Caulobacter sp. FWC2: one gene and its partner. The protein of the gene in region 1 interacts with the protein of each later gene in a pairwise test. Links are inferred from orthologs where the notes say so. Each region holds a gene or a part of one and is shown in the gene's direction. Other genes may lie near its edges.

What was found.
Region 2: the proteins of ssb (region 1) and CSW62_RS22405 interact in binary tests that used the Escherichia coli proteins (3 or more experiments, as listed by UniProt). The link is inferred for Caulobacter sp. FWC2 from one-to-one orthologs.

Annotation. Positions count from the first base shown.
Region 1 is NZ_PEBF01000001.1:2,488,546-2,498,285, reverse strand. The notes cover bases 3,878-6,569. They hold ssb (single-stranded DNA-binding protein), read left to right. Parts: upstream 3,878-4,808; coding sequence 4,809-5,330; downstream 5,331-6,569. Other genes in these bases: CSW62_RS26135 (EamA family transporter), read right to left, coding at 6,212-6,569; CSW62_RS11930 (MipA/OmpV family protein), read right to left, coding at 5,454-6,215; CSW62_RS11940 (hypothetical protein), read left to right, coding at 4,247-4,648; CSW62_RS11945 (hypothetical protein), read left to right, coding at 3,878-4,226. Also shown: pseH (UDP-4-amino-4,6-dideoxy-N-acetyl-beta-L-altrosamine N-acetyltransferase), read left to right, coding at 1-530; CSW62_RS11950 (hypothetical protein), read left to right, coding at 610-3,477; more of CSW62_RS11945, read left to right, coding at 3,537-3,877; more of CSW62_RS26135, read right to left, coding at 6,570-6,637; CSW62_RS11925 (GNAT family N-acetyltransferase), read right to left, coding at 6,634-7,722; CSW62_RS11920 (carboxylesterase), read right to left, coding at 7,715-8,557; CSW62_RS11915 (permease), read right to left, coding at 8,554-8,919; CSW62_RS11910 (arginase family protein), read right to left, coding at 8,916-9,740. UniProt on the Escherichia coli protein: Plays an important role in DNA replication, recombination and repair. Binds to ssDNA and to an array of partner proteins to recruit them to their sites of action during DNA metabolism. Acts as a sliding platform that migrates on DNA via reptation.
Region 2 is NZ_PEBF01000001.1:4,739,311-4,749,337, reverse strand. Bases 2,801-5,779 are described here. They hold CSW62_RS22405 (primosomal protein N'), read left to right. Parts: upstream 2,801-3,199; coding sequence 3,200-5,359; downstream 5,360-5,779. Other genes in these bases: pstS (phosphate ABC transporter substrate-binding protein PstS), read left to right, coding at 5,489-5,779; CSW62_RS22410 (DUF484 family protein), read right to left, coding at 2,801-3,074. Also shown: CSW62_RS22420 (methyl-accepting chemotaxis protein), read right to left, coding at 1-1,326; CSW62_RS22415 (tyrosine recombinase XerC), read right to left, coding at 1,471-2,400; more of CSW62_RS22410, read right to left, coding at 2,397-2,800; more of pstS, read left to right, coding at 5,780-6,502; CSW62_RS22395 (MDR family MFS transporter), read right to left, coding at 6,503-8,101; CSW62_RS22390 (TerC family protein), read right to left, coding at 8,169-8,957; CSW62_RS22385 (acyltransferase), read left to right, coding at 9,089-10,027.

The DNA of each region.
Region 1 (9,740 bases):
ACGAGGACGAGACGATCCTCTTTCAGTGGCGCTCCGAACCGGAGGTAGACCGCTGGATGTCCGACGCAGAACTGCCGAGCCGGGCGGCTCACGCGGCCTGGTTCGACGCTCTGCGGACCGATCCCGACATGCGCGGCTGGATGATCACCCGTTCTGACGCGCCCATGGGCCTGATCACCCTGACCGGCCTTGGCAGCCACCATCGCCGCGCCAGCCTGCATTGGTTCCTCGGTTCGGCCGAGGCGCGGGGCAGGGGCGTGGGGCGCGCGGCCCAGGTTCTGGGTCTGGACCTCGCCTTCGGCGAGCTCGGCCTGCACAAGGTGTTCGCCGAGGTCATGGCCGATAACGACGCGGCCTTGAAGGCTCAATCCTCGGCCGGATTCCGCCGCGAAGGTTATCTGCGCGGCCACGTGCTGAAGGGCGGCGAGCCGCGCGACGTCGTGCTGCTGGGAATCCTGGCCTCGGAGTGGGCGGGGCTGCGCGAGGGCGCTCGCCGGGCGCTGTCGGACGCCAACCTTATCGCCGCTTAAGGCTAATCGTTAAGGAGTCGTCAGCGAAGGTCTGACAAGGGTAACCCAGGGGCGCTTTGCGCCCTGATTGGAACAGGTCGTGATCAGCTTCGACTCCAGCCTCCTGCTCAACTACTATCAGGCCCGCGCGGGCGTGACGGGAGCGGCTGCGTCGGGAACGGCGACGACGGCGTCGGGCGGCAAGAAGGCCGTCGTGCCGAACGCGCCCTGGCTGGGCAACGCGCCCGCGGCCAGCGAGCAGGTCCGTTCGGCCCTGAACGGCCGCAAGTTCGTCGACGAAGGCGCCAACGCCTCCAGTCTCAAGGGCGTCAGTCCCGACTACAAGAAGCTGTTCGCATCGTACCAGGCGCTCAGCACGATGGCCGCCCTCGTCACCCAGGCGGGGCAGAAGGGCCAGACCGACGGCGAGATCAAGCGCCTGCAGACAGCGCTGGGGCGTGGCCTGGGTGAGGTCACCAGCTACGTCCAGGGACTGTCGCTGGATCAGATGCGCCTGACGACCGGCGCGGTGATGACCAGCGACAAGGCCACGGTCGGGGTCCCCAAGAACAGCACGACCTACACGACAGACACGCTCTATAGCGGCCAGGTCGACGACGAGGTGCCGCGGTTCAAGGGCGATGTCTCGTTCGGGGTCTCGGTCAAGAGCTTCGGCGTGACCTCCAATGTCGCCATGGATCTGTCCGAGATGGGCTCGACGCCCCGGACCATGTCCAACGTCGTCAGCTACATGAACGGCAAGCTGAAGGCGGCCGGGTTCAACACCAGCTTCTCGGTGCAGCGCACGGCGGGCCAGGAGCGCACGGTCCAGGTCAGCGGTAAGCCTGTCACCCTTCCCGCCACCGGCGACGACTTCGCCCTGAAGATCAACGGCGACATCGCCGAGCAGGTGAGCTTCAGCGCCCCGACGACGGCGCCAGCGGTCTATGTCACCACCAAGGCCGGCAATCCGGATCCCGACAAGGATTCGAAGACCAACGACGCCGTCTATGAAAACACCCTGACCAAGTACAGCGCGGCCGGGACCGGAAGCGGCCCCAACGCAGGCGCGCCGGGCGGCAAGGTGTTCACCGAGACTCTGCAGGGCACGATCAACAGCGTCCGCAAGTCGGTGACGGGCGCGGACGGCTCGGTTTACATGCTGGCCGACGTCGACACCTCGGTGGACGGCAAGCTCGACCTCAACGGCCAGCCGATCAAGGGCGACAGCGACGTCGCTCTGCTCAAATACGACAGCGCCGGCCATCTGCTTTACGCCAGAACCCTCGGCGCGACTGACGAGGCCAATGGCCTCTCCCTGGCCGTTGGCGACGACGGCAGCGTGGCCGTGGCGGGTTCCGTCACGGGCCGCCTGAACGGCGCGGTCAACGGTCCGATCAACAGTGGCGACACCGGAAAGACCAGCGACAGCTTCGTCACCCGCTACGACTCCAAGGGCGACGAGCAGTGGACGGTGCGCCGCGGCGGCCTGCAGGACGACGAGGCCACGGCCCTGGCGTTCGGCTCGGATGGCGTTCTCTATGTCGGCGGCCGCAGCAAGTCGGACCTGCCCGGCGCGGTCGGCTCGGACCCCAGCGGCGGCTATGACGCCTATCTGACGGCCTTCGCCACCGACAGCGCCGGCAAGCCGCAGGCGCTGTTCACCCAGAAATTCGGCACGACCGAGAACGACAGCGTCTCCGACATCATCGTCAACGGTTCGCAGGTCATCGTCGGATCCAAGGAGAACGGTTCGGCGACCCTGCGCAGCTTTGATGTCTCGGCCAATGTCGTGACCGAGAACGTCAGCAAGCTCGATCAGTACGGCGCCTATCAGACCGTGCCAGTCACCTACACCAAGACCGCCACGGTCGCGGCCGGCGCCAAGCGCGACCTGGGCTCGCTGAAGGGCGGCGATCTGGTGGGACTGAAGATCGACGGCGGCCAGCTTTATGTCGGCGGCTCCACGGCCAACACCCTGATGTCGATCAATGGCGCCACGACGGCGCCGTCGGGCGGCATGGACGCTTTCGTCGGCCGGATGTCGCTGGACCTTTCCAACAACGGCAGCGATGCGCTGACCTATTACGGCGGCACCGGCGACGATACGGTCACCGGCTTCGACGTCTCGAACGGTACGGCCTGGCTGGTCGGCTCGGCCGGCGCCAACCTGGATGGGCAGGCGACGGTCGGGACCAAGGACGGCTACGTCGCCCAGGTCAATGTCGGCACGGGCAATGTCGACTGGAGCCAGCGCCTGACCGGCAAGGACGGCTATGCGACGCCGACCTCTGTGGCGGTGGCCAAGACCGGCGCCTCTTCGCTGGACGCCCTTGGCCTGCCGACCGGCGCTGTGAACTACGCCCAGTCCGACCGCATCGTCTCGGCGACCGCGGCGCGGGCCGGCGACACCTTCCAGATCCGCACCCGCGAGCGCGGCAACCTGGCCACGATCACCATCGAGGCCAAGGACACGCTCGAGACCCTGGCGGACAAGATCAAGCGCGCCTCTGGCTACCGCGCCAAGGTCGAGACCGCTACCAGCGGCAACAGCCGCGTCCTGAAGATCAGCCCCGCCTCCAACACCTCGACGATCGAGATCGTGGCGGGCAAGGGCGGCGCCGATGTGCTGACGGCCCTGGGCCTGGCCGGCGGCGTCGTGCGCGCCACCAAGACCGACGACGGTAAGACCGTCTCGGCCGACGGCAGCGGTCCGGTCTATGGTCTTAGCCTGCCGCCCGAGCTGGACCTGACCTCGGATGCGGGACGCAAGAACGCCACCATGGTCATCCAACGAGCGATGTCGTCGGTCCGCAGCGCCTATCGCGAGATCGCCGACACGGCCATGGGCGTGAAGAGCGACAGCTCGAAAAGCGCGGGAAAGACCGATGGCAAGGTTCCGGCCTATCTGACCAGCCAGCTGGCCAACTACCAGGCGGCGCTGAACCGCCTGACGGGCGGCGGCTAGGCCTCATATTCTGGCCCGTCGAGCTTGAAAGCGTCATCGACGCGTCGTAGCCAGGGGCCATGGACTTTCTGAAAGATCGCCGAACCCTCATCTTCGCCGGCGGTGGCGCACTCGCGCTGCTGGCGGGCCTGGGCATCGCCGTGGCCCTGATGTCGGGCCATGACAAGAAGCCGGACGAGGCTCCGCCGGCCTCTCGGGGCGGTCTGATCGTCGAGACGGGCCGTGACGACGACAGCAAGCTGGATCCCGCGCGACCGCTGCGCTGCTTCGTGGGCGGCGCCTTCGTCGGCGAGATCACCCTGGCCGAATGCGCCAAGAAAAACGGGGTGGCCACCGGCGCCCTGGATGTCGGCGTCGACGAGACGGGCGCCCTGGCCGCCGCCGACCAGGCGGGCACGGTCCTGACTCCGCTGCCGCCGACCCCGACTGTCTCCGCGCCCGCCGCGGCCCCGGCGACGCCTGCGGCGACGCCAGCCTCGTCGGCCAATACCGCGGCCAACACCCCGCTCGGCGCCTGCTGGCGCTACGCGGGCAACGAGTGGCGGCGGCTGCCCGGCGAGATCACCCTGAACGCCTGCGCCCAGCAGCTGTTCGGCGGGCGCTGCGAGAAGACCGGCGGCGCCACCTATGGCCGCTGGGGCGAGGAAACGCTGCGGCTGGTGCCTGGCCGCGTCGAGATTTCGTCCGACAACCGCAGCTTCCACACCGCGTTCGACCAGGGCCCAAACTGCTCTATCCCCAACGGCTGATAGGTTTATAAGTGTAATCCATGAGCAAGACCGTCCTCGCCGTCGCCGCCGTTCTGGCCGTTTCCAGTCTCGCGCTCGCCGGTTGCGAGAAGCAGACCAAGGCCCCGTTCGAACAGGGCGTGTGCTTCCAGGTGGCGACCAACAAGGACGGCACGCTGCGCTATAATCCGGTGGAGCGTAACGTGCCGCAGATGGAGCTGTGCGCGGCGGCGCTTGAAGGCGCGCGTCAGCGCTTCGTGCGCCTGGGCCAGTCCAACAGCGTGGGCATGGTTGGCGCCTACCAGGGCTCGTTCATCTTCCTTGAGAAGGAGGGCATCTACGTCGGCCAGACCTATGAAGGTCCGCGCTTCATGTCGCTGGTCCGCACCGGTGACGGACGCTTGGCCGTGCCGGGCGCCATCCGCCGCGAACCCAGCCAGTAGCGTTCTGCGCAGCAGCGAGTGGATGGCTCGTCCGTCCACAGCCGTCTTTCCCGTCCACAAGAACGTTATGAGAACAAAACTTGCGCGAGCCGCAAGCTCTCGTTAACGTCTCGCTCCAGATTCCGGCGCGAAGGTCGCCGGGCGAGAACAAGGGCGAGCGATGGCTGGCAGCGTCAACAAGGTCATTCTGGTGGGCAATCTCGGGGCTGATCCCGAGATCCGCAGCCTCGGTTCGGGCGACCGCGTCGCCAATCTTCGCATCGCCACCTCCGAGACCTGGCGCGACCGCACCAGCGGCGAGCGCAAGGAAAAGACGGAGTGGCACCGCGTCGTGATCTTCAACGACAACCTGGTGAAGGTCGCCGAGCAGTATCTGCGCAAGGGCTCGACGGTCTATATCGAGGGCGCGATCCAGACCCGAAAGTGGACCGACAACACGGGCGCTGAGAAGTACTCGACCGAGATCGTGCTGCAGAAGTTCCGCGGCGAGTTGACCATGCTGGGCGGTCGCGGCGACGGCGCGGGCGCTGGCGCCTCGTCGGGCGGCGGTGACGAGTACGGTGGCGGCTATTCGGGCGGTGGCGGCGGCTCCAGCTTTGGCGGCGGCGGCGGCCAGCGCAGCCAGCCCAGCGGCCCGCGCGAGAGCTTCTCGGCCGACCTGGACGACGAGATTCCGTTCTAGAGCGGAAGAACACTCGAACTGTAAACAGCGGCCGGTTCTCCTGGGAGCCGGCCGTCTTTATTGCATCTCACAATTCGGGCTGGTCGCGCTAGGGTGGGTAAAGCCAACCAGAGTTCACCGTTATCAGCCAAACCGGTAGGTCAGGCCCAAGCCGAACGTCACCATGTCGCGGGTGCGCAGCAGCGGACTGCGCCACTCCTCGCCCAGGATGCGGTCCTCGCTGAACGTGGCGACGATGGCCGTGCGCGGACCAATAGCCCGGGCGGCGTCCAGTTCCAGACCGGCGCTGTAGAAGTCGTTTTCGGCAAAGCGCGGCAGCTGCTGGGGCCGGTCGGCTTTCCGTCGCAGGCCGAAATACTCGCGCGAGAAGCTGCTGTCGGCCCACGAGAGACGGGCCTGCGCGCCGACCTTCCAGCGCGGCGAGACCTGGGCGCCGGTATCGAACGCCAGGTCGCCGGACCAGCCGCCATAGCCGTCGACCGCCTTGCGCACCCGCAGGCTGACATCGCCGATGGGCGTGAGGCGCTTCACGAAGCCGCCGACCTCGACCGCGTCTTCCATGACGAAGGCCCGCCGGGGCACGCGGTCGTTATAGGACTGGCGGTATTCCACCACAGGACCAGCCGACCAGCCGCCGCCGCGCCACAGGCTGGCGGTCAGGCCATCGTCGAGGCTGAACTCCACAAGGTCGCCGTAGCTGGCCGAGACGATCGGCAGCAGATCGGTCGTGTAGCGAGACGATCCCAGATGGACGGGGCGCGTGCGGGAGATCAATCCGACATCCACCGTCCAAGGACCATAGTCGGGCGAGCCCGCTTCAGCCTTGGCCGCGCTGGCCATGCTCACGACGACGAAGGCGGCCAGGACGATCGCGCTGGGTCTCATTGCGCCGGTTCGCCGGAGCGGCCCATCAGCCAGACCCCGGCGAGGATGGCGACGCCGCCGAGGATCTGCAGCAGGCTGGCGGGCTCGTGGAAGACGGTCCAGCTGGCCGCCACGACCAGCACGTAGCTGAGCGCCGACAGCGGGAAGGCTTCGCTGAGCTTGATCTCGGACAGCACCACCATCCAGGCGCAGAAGCTGATGATCTCCAGCGCGATCAGCGCCTCGGCCCACGGCACGGTCAGCACCTTCGAAAGCCATAGCCTGCCGAACGGGACGCCGGACATGACCTGGGCGGTCTCCTTGGCGGTCACCTGATAGGCCAGGCCCAGCAGGGGCAGGGCCAGGAACAGCAAGCGTTTGGCCCATCGCGCGCGGAAGGTGGTCGGGGGCGCCGGATCGACGACCGGTTCAGGTGGGGTCAATGGGGGACGTCCGGCGCCAGCAGCGGCGCGAGCCAGCGCAGGGCGCGGTTGAGCAACGGGTTGCGGTGGCGAAAATACATGGCCGTGGGGATCAGGCCGCTGCCTAGTCGCAGCTTGTTGGCATAGGCGGCCTGGCCGCTCTGATAGCGGGTCAGGCCCAGGTCGAGGCAAAGCCGGATGTTGGTGAACCAGCTCAGGAAGTAGAGGTTGTGGTCGCGGCCCTCGGCCCGCATGCAGAAGAACTTGTCGACGAGGGTTCCGGCGTCGATCAGGACTAGGTTGGCGGCCAACAGCACGTCGTCGACGAAATAGAGCACGCAGGCAGCGCGCTCGCCCATGCGGTCCAGCACGCCGGTGAAATAGTCCGCCGTAAGGGTCTCGAATTGCAGGTCGCCGCGCGCCCTCGTCTCGGCATAGAGGGCCATGACCTCGGACTCGAGGCCTGTCAGGTCGCGGCGAACCTCGACCCTCACGACCTGGGCGGCGCGCAGCTTGCGGCGCATGTCCTTGCGGGTCGCCGGAGACAGCCGCGCCAGATAGGTTTCCTGGTCGGGAAAATCGACCTCCAGGCTGGCCAGCGGCAGGCCGGTCATCGGCTGGTAGTCGGCCGGACCTAGGGCATTGGCCCACAGGGCGGCATGCGGGGCCGGCACGTCCTTGACCGCCATCAGGCCGCAGCGCTCATGTCGCGCAGCGTCTTCGAAGGTCTTCATCATCAGGCCAAGTAGAACGACCGGGTCGGCGTCGGGCGACAGTCCGAGCTGGGCGGTCTCCGTGCACGGTGAGCCAAGGCAGGCCAGGCGCAGCGTGGTCAGTCCCGGCGCGACCCGGCCGATCGCGCGCAGGATAGTCCTGGCGGCGCCGTCGACGGTGGTTTCCAGGGCGTACCGGGTGAGAAAGGCCGGCGCGGCTGCCAGCAGCCGCCCATCCTCCTCGACCAGGACATAGCGCCAGGCGAAGCCTTCCAGGCCGGCGGCCTCGACTGCGGCCAGATAGTCATAGCGCTCGACCTCGCCGGGGAAGAGGGCGTCCCAGGCGGCGGGGTCGACGGCGGCCAGGGTGTCGACGACACGGGCTTCAAGCATGTACGGGCTCGGCCGCGAAGGCCGGGGCGCTGGCGGCGTGGCGCAGGAAGAAGGCGGCGGTCTCGTCGGCGACCAGGGCGCGCTCCTTGTCGACGTGCAGCATGTGGTAGCTGTCCTCGAACAGCCGCACTTCGGCCTTTGGCCCCAGGGCGCGCTTCAAGCGCCAGGCGTTGCGCGGATCGCTCATGTCGTCTTCGCGCGCATGCATGATCAGGCAGGGGATGTCGATGGCGCTGGCGTCGTGCTCTAGGCGCCGGCCCAGGCGATACATCTGGAATAGGGCTCCGAACGGCAGACGGTCCAGAGAGCCCTCGATGAAGGCTTCCGGCGCGCGCGCCACGCGTTCGCGCAGGCGCTCGTCCTTGAGGCCGAAAGGATACGGCTCGGCGAAGCTGATCCGGCGCACCAGCGGCAGGTTGGCGATCGCCTGGATCAGGTAGGCGCCCTTCATCCAGCCTTTCATGTTCCAGCCGTCGTATTCGAAGGTCATCGAATAGACGACGGCGGCGGCTATCTCGGGGCGCTGGGCGGCCAGCTCCAGACCCAGAGCGCCGCCGACGCAGACGCCAGCAACGAAGATCTCGTCGACCTCGCGGGCGTAGGCGTCGTAGGCGGCGACCACGGAGTCCAGCCAGTCGCGCCAGGTGCTGCGCAGCAGCGTGGCCATGTCGGCGCCGTGTCCGGCCAGCTGCGGGACCATGACGTCGAAGCCCTGGCGGTGCAGCCGCCTGGCCAGGAACTTCATCTCGTCGGGGGCGCCAGTCAGGCCGTGGATCAGCAATACGCCGCGACGGCCCTCGGCCTTCAGCCGGAAGCTGCGGTCTTGAACGGTCATAGGCCGGAGGCTCCGACCAGGATCACGCCCAGCCCGATCAGCACCGCGCCCGCGACCTGACCTCGGGTCAGGCGCTCGCGGAACACCAGGGCGCCGGCGATCGGGATGCCGGCATAGGGCAAGGTGGTGATCTGATAGGCCACCGACAGCGGCGCGATCTCCAGGACGCGGACCAGGGCGATGGTCTCGCTGATCCAGAACGCCAGCCCGAGCCACAGGACCGGCTGGCGCGCCAGGTCGAGAACGTAGTTCGAACCGTCCTGAGCCCGGTTGGCGGCGGCCTTGAAGCACAGCTCGCGGGTGATCTCGGTCACGACGCAAAAGGCCAGACCCAAGGCGGCCGAGGACAGGATACGGCTCATGCGGCGACCTGCACGAACAGGCGCAACAGGCGCCGGTTGACGCCCTCATTGACCTGGCGGGCCTGGGGCGCAGGCGGCGACCAGGGCTGGTCCAGCAACGCCTCGCCTTGCTTGAGCAGGGCCGCGACGGCGCCGCCGCCATAGCGCGGACGGCTCCAGTCGCCGACGATGTCGGCCCCGATCAGGCGGCGTTCGGCCAGGATGCGGTCGAGCATCGCCTCCAGGAACCGCAGGCTGGTGCGCCCCTGGTCCCAGTTGGTGGCGGCGTCTTCCGGTCGCAGGACGTCCTTGTCGATCGTGACATAGACGGCGTCGGTCTCGATGCGCGAAGCCAGGAAGTCGACAAAGGCTTCCTCGCCCAGGCTCTCGACCGTCGGCCACGCGGCGGCGCCCACGCGGACGGCCGCGCCGCCGTCCGGCGCGCGATAGGCGTACAGCTCCAGCCGACCGTCGTCGGCCAGGTCCAGATGCGCGCCCTTGGCGGTCGGATGGGCGATGTCGTCGCTGCACACACCGACCGTGACCACCTTGGCCACGCCGGGCAGGCGCGCGGCCGTCCCGACCCACGAACCGCAGTGCATGCCGTCCTCGAACCGCACCCAGTCGGGGTGGTTGTCGAAATGCAGCACCGTCACGCTTTCGCTCCACGACGCCTCGATCGCCCGCTCGATCAGCAGCGGCGAGACGTGGTGAAAGTCGCCCGAGCCGGTGAACACCAGGCTGGGGCTGGTCTGGACACCCGCCCGCAGGCGCTCGCGCAGGGCTTCCAGCGCGGGCGGGCGGCTCCACAGGCGCAGGGCCGGACCAAGGTCGCGGGCGGT
Region 2 (10,027 bases), 2.3 Mb from region 1 along the record:
GCCGATGATCTGGCTGATCGACTGCGACGACTTCTCGATCTGGTTCATGGCCTCGACGGCGTTGCGGACCACGATGCTGGAGCGCTCGGCGTCGCCGCGGGTCGAGCCGACCACCTTGGAGGCTTCCTGAGCGCCGGCCGACGAGCGCTTCACCGTGGCCGTGATCTCGTCGAGGGCGGCGGCGGTCTCTTCCAGGCTGGCGGCCTGCTGCTCGCTGCGGCGCGACAGGTCGTCGGCGGCCGAGGCGATCTCGTCCGAACCCGCACCGATGCTGTTGGCGGCGTGGACGATGGTGCCCATGGCGTCTTCCAACTGGCCGATGGCGCCGTTGAAGTCCATGCGCAGGCGCTTGTAGGCGTCCGGGAATTCCTGTTCGAGGCGGTAGGTCAGGTCGCCGTCCGACAGGCGGGCGAGGCCGGTGGCGATGGCTTCCATCACGAAGGCCTGCTCCTTGGCCGAAGCCTCGGCGATTTCCTGGTTGCGGCGGCGCTCGGATTCCGTCTCGGCGCTGGCGCGCTGCTGGGCGGCTTCGGCGGTGCGCAGGGCCAGGGCGTTGTCCTTGAACACCTGGACCGAGCGGGCCATGGCGCCGACCTCATCCTTGCGGTCCGCGCCGTTGACATCGACGTCGACGCTGCCCTGGGCCAGGACTTCCATGGTCTTGGAGAGGCTGATCAGCGGCTTGGCGATCTTCGCCGAACCCACCCACATGGCGTACAGCATGGCCGCGCTGGCCGAGAGCGCGCCGAACAGCAGCAGCACGATGGCGCCGGTGGCGCTGTCCTTCTTGGCCTGGGCGATCATGCCCTGGGTTTCTTTGTTGTGATGGTCGATCCAGGTCGCCACGTCCGTGGTCAGCTTGGCGATATCGGTGTCGATGCCGCCCATCATCATGATGGCGGCTTCCTTGGCGTTCTGCAGGCCCATATCCGCGCCGGCGCGGGCGTTGTCGTGGACCGCCTTGAAGCGCGTGCGGAAGGCGTTGATGTCCTTGGCCGAGTCGGGGTCGGCCTTGACGGCGGCGTCGAGGAAGGCGTTGCCTTGGGCGAAGGCCGTTTCGATGTCGTCCGAGCCCGACTTGGCGGCGTCCGACGCGCCGTCGTTGGCGATGGTGCGATAGGCGGCGTAGCCGACGGTGGCGACCTGGCGATTGAAGCGGGCGGTGTTCAGCTCCGTGGGCGCGCGCTCGTCGACCAGGGCCTGGGCGGCCCGCTCGACGGTCTTGACCTGCCACACGCCCGTGCCGACGCAGGCCAGGGCGACCAGGGCCAGCACGATCGCCGGCGTCATAACCTTGGTGGAAATCTTCAGGTCGTCGAACTTCATCACAGGCCTCATGCGGCGCGGGCGAGTGGGGGGAGGGCCCGGCGGAAACGCTCTTGGCAGCTAGAAATCAGAGTCACGTAAAGTCGCGGTTAATGCCCAAGGTTGCGTGGGGCGCCGCTGCATCCAGGCGCTCGATCGCGTGTCTCACGCCTTGGGATGAGCGGCCTGGTAGGCGGCCAGAAGGCCAGCCGCGTCGACCTGGGTGTAGCGCTGGGTCGTCGACAGCGAGGCGTGACCCAGCAAGTCCTGGATGGCCCGCAGGTCCGCGCCCGCGCCCAGCAGGTGGGTCGCGAAGGCGTGGCGGAAGGCGTGTGGCGTCACCCGATCCGAGAGGCCGAGACGTCCGCGCAGGGTCTGGACCAGACTCTGGACGTGGCGGGGCGACAGCGGTCCGCCACGCTTGGCCCGGAACAGCGGCTCGTCGGCGGTCAGCACGAACGGCAGCTCGTTCAGATAGACGTCGATGGCGTGTCGTACAGCGTCCAGCACGGGCGTGATGCGGGTCTTGCCGCCCTTGCCGGTGATGCGAATGGCCTGCCCCAGCGGGGCCTGTGAGAAAGTCAGCGAAAGCGCCTCGCTGATCCGCAGGCCGCAGCCCCACAGCAGGGTCAGCACCGCCTCGTCGCGGGCGGTCTCCCAGGGCTCGCGCTCGGTGTCGCCGGCCGCCTCGGTGATCAGGTCGCGCGCCTGGTCCTCGGAGACGGGACGCGGCAGGCCGATCTTCAGGCGCGGGCCGCGCACCAGCTCGACGGCGGCGTTGGCCACGCCGTGGCGCTGATCGAGATAGCGGTGGAAGGCGCGGATCGACGACAGGGCCTGGCTGATCGAGCGCGGGGCCAGGGCGTCCTCTCCCTGGCGGCGGAAGGCCAGATAGCCGCGCAGGTCGGCGGCCGAGATCTCGCCCATGGCCGAGAGGCTGACGCTCTCCCCGCGGTGCCGCTCCAGGAAGTTCAGATAGGCCAGGACGTTGTCGCCATAGGCCCGCACCGTGCGCGGCGAGGCCCGGCGCTCCAGCGTCAGGTAGTCCAGCCAGGCGGCATAGGCCTGGCGAGCGCTCCCGACGCCCGAGGTCACAACACGGGCCAGCGTTCGGCGGTGCGCTCGACCACACGGGCCAGGAAGTTGACCAGCTCGGTGCCCATGTCGGGCGTGAAGCCTTCCGGATCGGTCGAGCCGAAGGCGACCAGGGCCTCGCGGCGCGGCTCCCAGATCGCCATGCGGACCAGGGCCATGCTGCGGATGGTCTCGGCCTTGTCGCCGAACAGCGGCAGGGCCGGGGCGAAGAAGCCCATGCGGGCGATCGGGGCCTCGCCCAGGATCATGTCGACCTGACCCTCGGCCAGGATGTGCCAGCCGGCCGGAACTCGGCTGGGGCCCTCCAGCGCCATCACGCCGGTCGCCAGGCCGAATCGCAGCTGGGTCATTTCGTCGACGCGGCGGGCCAGGTCGGAGTGGTTGCGGGCGTCCAGCAGGTCGATGACCGCCGCGTGGGTCTGGGCCTGGGCCGAATAGTTGGCGCGGGCGTTGGCCTCGATCGCCTGGCGGACGCTGGCCTCCCGCTTGTGGGCGGCGGCGGCCCGGGCCAGGGCGCGCGGTCCGAAGTCGACGACATTGGCGGCGTCGACCCTCAGGCCCAGCTCGCCCAGCAGGTCTTCGTCGTGGCGCAGGAATTCCGGCTGGACGCGCAGGAAGTCGCGGACGCTCTCGGCGTCGACCGGTTTTCTGCTGGCGTTCGTCGCGTCGCTCATCGTCGTCCCCACCGGTAAAAAGCACTCCGCCCGGATGAAGCGGGCAAGACGGTTAATGTCCGCTTGATGACGACTCGACCGCGGCTCTCGACCTGGGGACGGTTTGGCGGCAAAAGCATGCCGTCATGTCCCGTATCGCTTCCGTCCTGCTGCCGATGCCGTTGCCGGAGGCCTTCGACTACGCCGAGCCGGACGGACTCGATCTGAGCATCGGCGACCATGTGGCGGTGCCCCTGGGCCCGCGCGTGATTCGCGGCGTGGTCGTCGCCCTGCGCGACGGGACGGGCGGCAACCGGCCGCTGAAGGTGATCCAGGGCCGGGTCGACGATCCGCCGTTGCCGCCGGGCGTGCTGGCCTTCGTCGAGTGGGCGGCGCGCTATTCGGTCGACCTGCCCGGCTGGCCGCTGGCCATGGCTCTGCGCGGCCTGCGCCATCCGCCGCCCAAGCCCGACAAGGTGCTGGTCCTTTCCGGAACCCAGCCCGCCCGCATGACGCCGGCGCGGCTGAAGGTGCTTGCGGCCGCCGAGGGCGTGAAGCTCTCGGGTGCGGCCCTGGCCTCGGCCGCCGGCGTCTCGGCCGGTGTCGTGAAGGGCCTCGTGGACGAGGGCGTGCTGGCGGTCGACTATGTAGAGCCCGAGCGCGGCCTGCCGCAGCCGGACCTGTCCTTGCCGCCGCGCGACCTCAACCCCGGCCAGGCCGCCTGCGTCGCGGTGATGAAGGAGATGCTGGACGCCGGCGGCTTCCAGGCGGCGCTGCTGGACGGGGTGACCGGCTCGGGCAAGACCGAGGTCTATCTGGAGGCCGTCGCGGCCGCGCTGGAGGATCCCGAAGCCCAGATCCTGGTGCTGCTGCCCGAGATCGCCCTGACCCAGGCCGTGCTGGCCCGCTTCGAGCAGCGGTTCGGCGCCCTGCCGGCCGAGTGGCATTCCGGCGTCTCGCCGCCGCGTCGCCGGCAGGTCTGGGAGGCGGTGGCCAGCGGCAATGCCCGCATCGTGGTCGGCGCCCGGTCGGCCCTGTTCCTGCCGTTCCGCAAGCTGCGCCTGATCGTGGTCGACGAGGAGCACGACAGCTCGTTCAAGCAGGAAGAGGGCTTCATCTACCAGGCCCGCGACCTGGCCGTGGCCCGCGCCAAGATCGAGGGCGCCTCGGTGCTTCTCGCGTCAGCGACCCCGTCTCTGGAGAGCCTGTTCAACGCCCAAGCCGGCCGCTACCGCTGGCTGCGGCTATCGGCGCGCCACGGCGCGGCCCAGCTACCCGACATCGACCTGATCGACATGCGCCAGACGCCGCCGGAGCCCGGCCGCTGGCTGTCCCCGCCCTTGATCAAGGCCATGGCCGTGACGCTGCAGCGCGGCGAGCAGGCCATGCTGTTCCTGAACCGGCGGGGCTATGCGCCGCTGGTGCTGTGCAAGGCCTGCGGCGAGAAGATGAAGTCGCCCGACACCGACAGCTGGCTGGTCGAGCACCGCTATACCGGTCGGCTGGTCTGCCACCTGACCGGCTTCTCGATGAAGAAGCCCGAGGCCTGCCCGCACTGCGGGGCCAAGGACAGTCTCGTCTCGATCGGTCCCGGCGTCGAGCGGGTCGAGGAGGAGGCGCGGCATATCTTCCCCGACGCGCGGATCGCGGTGTTCTCGTCCGACACGGTGATGGACGCCGAGGCCGCCAAGACCCTGGTGGCGACCATGGCGGCGGGCGAGATCGACATTCTCGTGGCCACCCAGGCCGCCGCCAAGGGTCACAACTTCCCGAACCTGACCCTGGTGGGCGTGGTCGACGCCGACCTCTCCTTGCGGGGCGGCGACCTGCGGGCCGGGGAGCGGACCTTCCAGCTGCTGGCCCAGGCCGCCGGCCGCGCGGGGCGTCACGAGAAGCCGGGCCGGGCGCTGCTGCAGACCTATTCGCCCGAACACGCCGTGATGCAGGCCCTGGCCGCCCAGGACCGCGACGCCTTCATCGAGGCCGAGATGGCGATGCGCCAGGACGCCGGCCTGCCACCGTACGGACGCTTGGCGGCGGTGATCGCCTCGGGGCCGGATGCCGCGGCGCTGGAGGCCTATGTCGACGCCCTGGCCGCGGTGATCCCCAATGCCGAGGGGGTCGAGGTGTTCGGCCCCGCCGACGCGCCGCTGGCCTTGATGCGCGGCCGCCGGCGCAAGCGGTTCCTGGTTCGGGCCGAGCGCAATGTCGACCTTCAAGGCTTCATGGCCGCCTGGCGCGCGCGGGCGAAGGTCCCGAATTCGGTCCGCGTGGTGATCGATATCGACCCCTACAGCTTCCTCTGAGCCCAAGTGTCGCAGCGGCCTCGCGTCGCATTTCCTTGAGCTTGACCATGCGGCCAATGTCCGGCGCCCGACGAAGGGATGAACCCGTCGCGGAAGGCTAGGCGCGCTCAGGCGCGCCGGAGGAGACCCATGAAATCATTTCTCACATCGGTGGCGTTCGCGTTCAGCCTCGCCGCGGCCGGTTCGACGATGGCCCAGACGGCCCCCGCTGCCGCCCCCCTGGCCGGCTCTGGCGGTTCGATCCAGTCGCCGTTGTTCAAAGCCTGGATCGCTGACTACCAGAAGGCCGGTGGCGAGCCGATCGCCTATACGGGTCAGAACTCGGCCTTCGGCATCAGCCAGATCGAGAGCAAGGCGGCCGATTTCGGGGTCACGGCCATGCCGCTGTCGGACACCGACCTGAAGGCCAAGGGCCTGTCGCAGTTTCCGTTCGTGATCAGCGGCACGGTGCTGGTCACCAATGTCCCGGGTCTGGAGAGCGGCAAGCTGAAGCTGGACGGTCAGGCCTTGGCGGCGATCTTCATGGGCAAGATCAGCAAGTGGAACGACCCGGCGCTGAAGGCCCTCAACCCGGGCCTCGATCTGCCCGACTGGCCGATCACCGTGGCGCACCGCACCGATCCCGCCAGCATGAGCCTGCTGCTGACCAGCTACCTGTCGTCGGTCAGCCCCGAGTGGAAGGCGGGCCCCGGCGCCGGCGAGACGGTCAATTGGCCGGCGGGCCTGGGCGGCAAGGGCAATGCCGGGATCAGCGAGATCATGTCCGGCACCATGGGCACGATCAGCTATGTCGAATACGCCTACGCCCTGGACCACAAGCTCGATCTGGTGGCGCTGAAGAACCATGACGGGGCGTTCGTGGCGCCGTCGCCGGCCGCCTTCTCGTCGTTCGCCGCTTCGGCGCCGTGGACCGCCAGCAAGGGCTTCGGCGTCCAGACCCTGGACCAGCCGGGCAAGGCGACCTGGCCGCTCGTGCTCGTCAGCTACGGCCTGCTGCGCGACGACGCCGCGCCCGACCGCGCCAAGCGGGTGCGCGACTTCTTCAGCTGGGGCTATGCGAACGGCGACGCCGCCATCACGGCCTTGGGCTATGCGCCTGTGCCGGCCTCGGTGAAGGCCGCGGTGCAGGCCCGCTGGAAGTAGTCAGTTCGTCGGCTCGCTCTTGTCCAGTGTCGGAGCCCCCGACGCTGGCTGGTGCGAGCGTAGGGGCAGGGCGGGGATCATCAGGATCGTCGCCAAGCCGGCGGCGATCACGAACAGGGCCGCGATCATCACCCCGCTGACGGCGTTGATCAGCGCGCCTTGCAGCACCGGGTCGGCGTGGGCCGCCTGGCCGCTGGCGGCGGCCTTGACCGCCATGCCTTCCAGCTTGCCGAGGTCGAGGCCGCCGCCGGGCAGGTCGGCCAGACGCGCGGTCAGCATCGTCCCGGCCAGGGCCGCCCCGACCGTCGAGCCGATCTGGCGGAAGAACTGGTTGGAACTGGTGGCCACGCCGATGTCGCGCGGGTCGACCGCGTTCTGGGTGGCGATGTTGAACAGGCTCTGGCCAGGGCCAAGGCCCAGCCCCACGAAGGCCAGCAGCACGCAGAGCAGCGGCAGGCTGTGGATCTTCGACAGGTCGTGCAGCATGAACACCGCGACCAGCAGGATGGCCGCGCCGGCCAGCATGTAGGGCTTGTACTGGCCGGTCTTGCTGACCAGTTGGCCCGCGACCGTGCTGCTGATGATCAGGCCGGCCATCAGCGGCAGCATGGTCATGCCGCTGACCGTGGCCGGCACGCCCCGGCCCAGCTGCAGGAACAGCGGCAGGAACATCACCACGCCCATGAAGGCCATGGAGATCAGGAAGCCGGCCAGGTTGGCCGTGGTGAACACCTTGTTCTGGAACAGGTGCATCGGCAGGATCGGATTGGACACCTTGGTCTCGGCCACCACGAAGGCGGCCAGCGACACGGCCGCCAGGGCGAAGAGACCCAGGCTCTGCGGCGAGCGCCAGGCGAAGCTGTGGCCGCCCAGGCTCAGCGCCAGCAGCAGCGGCACGAAGGCGGCGATCAGCAGGGCCGCGCCCAGGAAGTCGATCTTGCCCGCCCGACGATGCTCCAGCTTGGGCATCTTCACGATGACCATGAACAGCGACAGCAGGGACAGCGGCAGGTTGACGTAGAACACCCAGCGCCAGCCGGCGATCGTCTGGCTCCCGATCTGCACCGTGCCGTGGTCGGTGAAATAGCCGCCGATGATCGGCCCCAACACGCTGGCCAAACCGAACACCGAGCCGAAGATGCCGGCGAACTTGCCCCGCTCGCGCGGCGGATAGAGGTCGGCGATGATGGCGAAGGCGGTGGTGAACAGCGCGCCGCCGCCGATGCCTTGCAGGGCGCGGAACACGATCAGCTGCACCATGCCCGGCATGCCCAGGATGGTTCCGAACTCGCCCGCCAGGCCCGACAGCCACGAGCCGGCCAGGAAGATCGAGATGCCGGTGATCAGCACGGGCTTGCGGCCGAAGATGTCGCCCAGCTTGCCCCAGATCGGCACCATCACGGTGGAGGTCAGCAAATAGGACGTCGTGACCCACGAATAGAGATTGAGGCCGTTCAGCTCGGAAATGATCCGCGGCATGGCCGTGGACACGATCGTCTGGTCCAGCGCGCTGAGCAGGAACACGATCATCAGCGCCGTCAGGGTCAGGCGGCGCTCGGCGTCGGTGAAGGCCTGTGGCTTGGAAGTCTGCGAGGTCATCGGGGCCCTGAGAGCGTGATAAGCCGGGGTCGCCGACCTACCACGCTCCAAGGTGTGGACGTAGCGCTTAGTGGTCCTTCTTAGCCCCGCGCTTGCGCGAGAGCATGTTCAGTCCCTCGACGCCGGCCGAGAAGGCCATGGCCGTGTAGATGTAGCCCTTGGGCACGTGGGCGCCGAAGCCCTCGGCGATCAGCACGGTGCCGATCATCAGCAGGAAGCCCAGGGCCAGCATGACCACGGTCGGGTTGTCGTTGATGAAGTTGGCCAGCGGATCGGCGGCCAGCATCATGACGGCGACGGCGATGACCACGGCGGCGACCATGATCGGCAGGTGATCGGTCATGCCGACGGCGGTCAGGATCGAGTCGATCGAGAACACCAGGTCCAGCAGGATGATCTGGAAGATCGCGGCGCCGACATTGGAGATCACGACGGTGGCCTTGTCCTTCTCCAGCATTTCGTCGCCGTTGCCGGGATCGACGCTGTGGTGGATCTCCTTGGTCGCCTTCCAGATCAGGAAGACGCCGCCGGCGATCAGGATCAGGTCACGCCAGGAGAAGGCGGTCTCGAAGCCGGGCTCGCCGTGCGCGCCGACCGGGCCGTTGACGCCCAGGTCGAAGACCGGCGCGGTCAGGCCGACGATGAAGGCGATGGTCGACAGCAGGACGAGGCGCATGATCAGCGCCAGCGAGATACCGATGCGACGGACGCGCGTGCGCTGCTCGGGCGGCAGCTTGTTCGACAGGATCGAAATGAAGACCAGATTGTCGATCCCCAGAACCACTTCCATGACGACCAGCGTCACCAGAGCGGCCCAGGCGGCCGGATCGGCGACCAGGCTAAGGAGTTCGTTCATCGGTCCTCTCTAAGGTTATCGGCCAAGCCGCTGTTTCGCGTACGCATACATGTATCACAAGCGAGATAGGCGGGTAACGCTGATCTTTCCACCTTGGGGGCGGAAAGGCAGGCCCTTAAGGGACGCCGTCGATGCCGGACGCCGCCAACATAAAGCCCCTGACCGCGTTGCGGTTCTTCGCCGCCTTCTGGGTGGTGATGTTCCACTATTGGCCCAATCTGGACGTCGGCTTCACGCCGGCGGTCGCGCAAAAGGGCTATCTGGGGGTCGAGGCGTTCTTCGTGCTGTCGGGCTTCATCCTGTGCCACGTCTATCTTCGCGGCTTCGGGGAGGGGCGGTTCCGCTACGGCGACTTCCTGTGGAACCGGCTGGCGCGGGTCTATCCGCTGCACCTGGCCACCTTGATCGGTGTTGGCGCCATGGCGATCGTCGGCGCGATGGCGGGACTGAACGTCGATCCGAACATCCTGTCGTGGAAGTCGCTGCCGGCGAACCTGCTGCTGGTCCATGCCTGGGGCTTCGCGCCGGTGGCCGGCTGGAACCACGCCTCGTGGTCGATCTCGGCCGAGTGGTTCGCCTATCTGAGCTTCCCGGCCTTCGCCTTCGCCGCCTGGAAGCTGCGCGAGCGGCCGGTCGTCGCGGTGCTAGGCGCCCTGGCGGTGATCGCCGGGCTCTACCCTGCCTTCCAGGCCTTGGCCGGCTTTCCGCTGACCGAGGCGACCATCCAATGGGGCGCCCTGCGCATCGTGCCGTGCTTCGCCTTCGGCTGCGCCCTGCACGCGCTTTGGCGTTCGGACCGATTCCCGACCCGGCTCAGCGGCTACGGCGCCGCTTTATTGGGCATGGCCACGCTTGCCGCGATCCAGTTTTCCGCACCCGATCTGGTGATCGTGATGCTCCTGGGGGGGCTTATTTTCATGCTCGCGACCCTCGCCAAGACCGGTTACGAGTTTGCTGGACAGTCAGTCTTCGTCTATCTAGGCGAGATCAGCTACTCGACCTATATGATCTGCATCCCGTGGAAGATCCTGGCGATCAATGCCGCGACCAAGCTGTTCAATATCCAGAGT